Linked DNA regions of Kribbella sp. NBC_01245. The protein of the gene in region 2 interacts with the protein of the main gene of each other region in a pairwise test. Links are inferred from orthologs where the notes say so. Each region holds a gene or a part of one and is shown on either strand. Other genes may lie near its edges.

Region 1 (2,815 bases), 710 kb from region 2 along the record:
GACCACTGGCCTCTTGCGTGCCGATGACGGAGGAGAGACGGGGGCAGGTGACGTAGAACAGCGTCGGGAACGGCGTCCCGTCGGGCAGGCGCGGCTCGGTCTCGACCACATCGGGCAGACCGCAGTCGCAGCGATGGGCGATCGACTTGATACCACGCGCCGGCCGGCCCAGCTGAGCGCTGACCGCGGCGATGTCTTCGGGAGTGGGTGCGGTCATCGTCCAGGTTTCGGGGTGAGCAGGGTCTTCGGGGTCGGTTTGGCCGTCGGCGGTGTCGCGTTCGGCGGACGGCCCGCGATCTCGACGCTACCCCACAGCTTCGAGTACCAAGTCGGCTCCTGCGGCGCCTCGTCGGGGTTGGCCGGCTCGAGTGGCGCGGGCGGCGCCCCCGCGGCCTTACCGTCGGCGCCGATGACGCGGTAACCGATCTCGCCGGGCATGACCCAGCCGAGCCGCTGCCGGGCCTGCGCGCGAACGTACGCGTCGTCGTCCCAGCGCGCGATCTCGTCCTCGAGCTCGCCGACCCGTTTCTCCCGGTCGCGGATCTCGGTCTGCAAGGCGCTGATCTGCTGGTGCTGGTCGAACCAGACCCGCAGGCTCTGCGCATACGACACTACGAGCGCGCCGAGGACCAGCAGCACCATCGCCGCCCGGCCGGTCAGATTCCGCGAACCCCGGGTGCGGGTCGGCCCGGAGGTCGTACCTGCTGTCCGGCGCTTGGGCTGGTTGCCGTCCCGGCGTGCGGGCGGTCGCGTCTGGGTGCGGCTCGAAGGCCTCGAACCAGGACGCGGACCGGCATCACGACGGGACGGCATAACTCAGCTCCTCGACTACGCCTAGGAAACTCCTCGGAGGGAATTGTCCCAGGCTCAGCCCTGGAAGCGCGGGAAGGCGCCTCGCCCGGCGTAGCGCGCGGCGTCGTCCAGCTCCTCCTCGATGCGCAGCAGCTGGTTGTACTTGGCGGTCCGGTCCGAACGGGCCGGGGCGCCGGTCTTGATCTGGCCGCAGTTCGTCGCGACGGCCAGGTCGGCGATGGTGGTGTCCTCGGTCTCGCCCGAGCGGTGGCTCATCATGCAGGTGAAACCGCTGCGGTGGGCGAGGTCGACGGCATCCAGGGTCTCGGTCAGGGTGCCGATCTGGTTGACCTTGACCAGCAGCGAGTTGGCCGACTTCTCGGTGATACCGCGCTGCAGCCGCTCGACGTTGGTGACGAACAGGTCGTCGCCGACGATCTGGATCTTGTCGCCCAGCTGACCGGTCAGGTTGGCCCAGCCGGCCCAGTCGTCCTCGTTCAGCGGGTCCTCGATCGAGACGATCGGGTACGACGCGACCAGGTCGGCGTAGTAGGCGATCATCTCGTCGGACGACTTCTTGCCACCCTCGAACGCGTACACGCCGTCGGTGTGGAACTCGCTCGCCGCCACGTCCATGGCCAGCGCGATGTCCTTGCCCGGGGTCAGGCCGGCCTTCTCGATCGCGACCAGGATCAGGTCCAGCGCGTCGCGGTTGCTCGGCAGGCTCGGCGCGAAGCCGCCCTCATCGCCGAGGCCGGTGGACAGGCCCTTCTCCTTCAGCACGGCCTTCAGCGCGTGGTAGACGCTGACGCCCTGCATGAGCGCCTCGGAGTACGTCGCGGCACCGATCGGCGCGACCATGAACTCCTGCACGTCGACGTTGCTGTCCGCGTGCGCGCCACCGTTGAGGATGTTCATCATCGGCACCGGCAGGATGTGCGCGTTCGGGCCGCCCACGTAGCGGTACAGGTCCAGGCCGGAGCTCTCCGCGGCGGCCTTGGCCACGGCGAGGCTGACGCCGAGGATGGCGTTCGCGCCGAGCTTGGCCTTGTTCGGCGTACCGTCCAGGTCGAGCAGGGCCTGGTCGATCAGCCGCTGCTCGTGGACGTCGTAGCCGACGATCTCCTTGTCGATCTCGTCCAGAACGGCCGTGACGGCCTTCTGAACGCCCTTGCCGCCGTAGCGCTTACCGCCGTCGCGAAGCTCTACCGCCTCGAACTGGCCGGTGGAAGCGCCCGACGGGACAGCGGCCCGGGCGACGGTGTCGTCGTCGAGCAGAACCTCGACCTCGACAGTGGGGTTACCGCGCGAATCGAGGATCTCGCGCGCGCCGACGGCCTCAATGGTGGCCACATGCACTCCTAGTTCACTGTTGACGGGGTTCACTGGTGACGAGCCCAGCCTGCAGCTCGACGATCATGCCGAGCCTAGCTTCCAGACCAGCGGGCCTGGTGGACCGCGTCCGACTTGACGATGTTCTCCGGTGGAACACTCCTGGTCAGCAGCACGCCATTGGGCGCCTCGAACACGGCTAACCCTGCCGGATCCACTGCCAGTTGCACGGGCGTTCGTCTGCCTAGCGGGCTATCCCGGGTCTGCGTCAGGTGCACGTGCGTACGTCGTCCTGGGTGTAGTCCGGTGGCAGTGATGCTGCCGACGGCCTGAGCGTTCGTACCGTGCCAGAGCAGGCCCTGCAGGTCGTAGACGGCCCAGCTGGCTTCGAGGGCCTCGAGCGTCACCGGCATGTTGAGGCGGGAGTGGCCTTGGCAGGCGCGTATTAGTCCTCCGTCCACCTGTAGCCGCCTCTTGTCGTTCTGCGCGACCGCTTCGTCCAGTTGCGGCCTGGTGAGGTCTAGGAGGGCGCAGACGTCCTGGATAGAACTCCACCCGTCCGGGGACATCGCTAGACCTCGCTCCCCCGCGGTATGCCTTAGCAGCCGGGAGATCCGCTTACTGCGACGTACGACCTCGTTCATTGCGTCAAGCGTGTCAGTAGTCCCTTAAGGATGTCGACACGCTTGTC
Region 2 (2,870 bases):
AGGACCTCACCACCCTGGGCGCGAGCCGGGCCACGATCGTGCTGCACCTCGCGGTCGACAAGATCGCGCAGGTCGTCGCCGAACTCGCTCCGAACTACGGCGAGCAATGCCCGGCCGCGGTTGTCGCCTGGGCCAGTCGCGAGAACGAGATCATCCTCCGCGGCACCCTCGCCGATATCGCCGCGCAGGTACAAGAAGCCGGTATTCGCCGTACCGCGATCATCGTTGTCGGCAAGGTCCTCGCCGCCGAAGGCTTCACCGACAGCCACCTCTACTCGGCGGCCCGCGAGCGCTAGATGAAGGTCCTACTCCTCGGCGGCACGGGCGAGGCACGCGAGGTGGCACGCCTGCTCACACCGGCGTACGACGTCGTGTCCTCGCTGGCTGGCCGGGTGAAGGACCCCAAGCTTCCAGTCGGAGAGACCAGACACGGCGGCTTCGGCGGCGTAGACGGGCTCAAGCAATACCTGCGGGACCAGCAGATCGACGCGCTCGTGGACGCCACACACCCGTTTGCAGCGACCATGACGGCTCATGCGGTCGAGGCCGCGCGTGAGACCGGCGTACCGCTTCTGCTGGTACGACGACCCGGGTGGACGGCTAGACCCGGCGACAAGTGGCACTGGGTGGACGACCTCGCCACCGCCGCAACAGCGCTCGCAAACCTCGGTAGCCGGGCGTTCCTCACCACTGGCCGCCAAGGGCTCAAGGCCTTCGAACACAGCAACGTATGGATGCTCGCCCGCTGCGTAGAACCACCCGAGCCCACTCCCACCTGGTGCCAGCTAATCCTCGCCAGAGGCCCCTACAGCCTGGACAACGAGTTAGACCTACTCAAGAACCACCGGATCGACGTACTGGTCACTAAGGACAGCGGCGGCGAGATGACCTCAGCGAAGCTAGAAGCGGCCAGAGAACTAGAGATACCCGTAGTGGTTGTACGGCGTCCCAGCGTCCCGGAGGACGTAGAACTCGTCACAGAACCAGCCCAGGTCGTCAACTGGCTAGAGACCCGTCGATAGACTCCCAAATCTCATGGGTATTCAGATCGCGCCGAGCATTCTGTCCGCTGACTTCGCCCGCCTCGCCGACGAGGCGCGGGCGGTCTCGCATGCCGACTGGCTGCACGTCGACGTGATGGACAACCACTTCGTCCCGAACCTCACCATCGGCATGCCGGTGGTCGAATCGCTCGCGAAGGCCACCGACCAGCCGCTGGACTGTCACCTGATGATCGAGGACCCGGACCGCTGGGCGCCCGGGTACGTCGAGGCCGGGGCGAGCAGCGTCACCTTCCACGTCGAGGCCTGCCGGGCGCCGATCCGGACCGCCCGCGAGATCCGGGCCAAGGGCGCGCGGGCGTCGATGGCGCTCCGGCCGGCAACCCCGATCGAGCCGTACGAGGACATCCTGGCCGAGCTCGACATGGTGCTGATCATGACCGTCGAACCCGGATTCGGTGGCCAGAAGTTCCTCGACGTGTGCCTGCCGAAGATCCGGCGGACCCGCGAGCTGGTCGCCAAGCACGGTCTGGACATCTGGATCCAGATCGACGGCGGGGTGTCCGCCGAGACGATCGAGCGCTGTGCCGAGGCCGGAGCGGACGTGTTCGTGGCCGGCTCCGCGGTCTACAAGGCCGACGACCCGAACGAGATGATCGACAAACTCCGCCACCTCGCCACCGAAGCCAGCCCGCTCTAAACCTGGAGATGCGATGACCGAGGTGAAGCCCATCGAGAGCTGGCTGACCGATATGGACGGCGTACTCGTCCATGAGGAGCGGGCGATCCCCGGCGCCGGTGAGTTCATCGCCAAACTCCAGGCCTCGGGCCGGAAGTTCCTGGTCCTCACGAACAACTCGATCTTCACGCCACGGGACCTGCACGCGCGGTTACTTGCCGGTGGCATCGATGTGCCCGAGCACGCGATCTGGACGTCGGCGCTCGCGACCGCGCAGTTCCTCAACGACCAGCGCGCCGGCGGTACGGCGTACGTGATCGGTGAGGCGGGTCTGACCACGGCCCTGCACGAGGTCGGGTATGTGCTGACCGAGCGCGATCCGGATTACGTCGTGCTGGGGGAGACCCGGACGTACTCGTTCGAGGCGATCACGCGGGCGATCCGGCTGATCGCCGATGGCGCGCGCTTCATCGCGACCAACCCGGACCCGACCGGCCCGTCGGCCGAGGGCCCGCTGCCCGCGACCGGTTCGGTGGCGGCGCTCATCACGCGCGCGACCGGCGTAGCGCCGTACTTCGTGGGCAAGCCGAATCCGCTGATGATGCGCAGCGCGCTGAACCAGATCGAGGCCCATTCCGAGACCACCGTGATGATCGGCGACCGGATGGACACCGACGTGATCAGCGGTCTGGAGGCGGGATTGCGGACCATCCTCGTGCTCACCGGTTCGACCGGCAGCCACGAGGTGGACCGCTTCCCCTATCGCCCGACGCGCATCGTCGACTCGATCGCGGACGTCGTACCCCTCATCTAGAGCACTTGCGAGAGGAACTGCTGTAGCCGTGGAGACTCCGCCGCGGTGAAGAGCCGATCGGGCGGACCGGCCTCGACCACCACGCCGTGATCCATGAACGCGACCTGGTCCGCCACCTCACGAGCGAAACCCATCTCGTGCGTGACCACGACCATCGTCATCCCGGCCTTGGCGAGATCGGCCATCAGCGCGAGCACACCCTTGACCAGCTCCGGGTCGAGCGCCGAGGTGGCCTCGTCGAACAGCATCACCTCGGGCTTCATCGCCAGCGCCCGCGCGATCGCGACTCGCTGTTGCTGCCCGCCCGAGAGATTCCCCGGCCGGGCCGACGCCTTGTGCCGAAGGCCGACCAAGTCCAGCTGGTGCTCTGCCGCCG

What was found. Proteins that work in one complex are often made in the same cells at the same time.
Region 1: the proteins of rpe (region 2) and eno interact in binary tests that used the Escherichia coli proteins (3 or more experiments, as listed by UniProt). The link is inferred for Kribbella sp. NBC_01245 from one-to-one orthologs.

Annotation. Positions count from the first base shown.
Region 1 is NZ_CP108487.1:7,556,181-7,558,995, reverse strand. What follows is about bases 7-2,814. They hold eno (phosphopyruvate hydratase), read right to left. Parts: upstream 2,146-2,814; coding sequence 868-2,145; downstream 7-867. Other genes in these bases: OG394_RS34625 (LysR family transcriptional regulator), read right to left, coding at 2,765-2,814; OG394_RS34630 (RNA 2'-phosphotransferase), read right to left, coding at 2,220-2,768; OG394_RS34640 (FtsB family cell division protein), read right to left, coding at 214-813; OG394_RS34645 (DUF501 domain-containing protein), read right to left, coding at 7-217. Outside these bases: more of OG394_RS34645, read right to left, coding at 1-6; more of OG394_RS34625, read right to left, coding at 2,815-2,815. UniProt on the Escherichia coli protein: Catalyzes the reversible conversion of 2-phosphoglycerate (2-PG) into phosphoenolpyruvate (PEP). It is essential for the degradation of carbohydrates via glycolysis.
Region 2 is NZ_CP108487.1:8,263,346-8,266,215, forward strand. The notes cover bases 6-2,868. They hold rpe (ribulose-phosphate 3-epimerase), read left to right. Parts: upstream 6-1,035; coding sequence 1,036-1,701; downstream 1,702-2,868. Other genes in these bases: cobM (precorrin-4 C(11)-methyltransferase), read left to right, coding at 6-296; OG394_RS38020 (cobalt-precorrin-6A reductase), read left to right, coding at 297-1,022; OG394_RS38030 (HAD-IIA family hydrolase), read left to right, coding at 1,715-2,494; OG394_RS38035 (amino acid ABC transporter ATP-binding protein), read right to left, coding at 2,491-2,868. Also shown: more of cobM, read left to right, coding at 1-5; more of OG394_RS38035, read right to left, coding at 2,869-2,870. UniProt on the Escherichia coli protein: Catalyzes the reversible epimerization of D-ribulose 5-phosphate to D-xylulose 5-phosphate.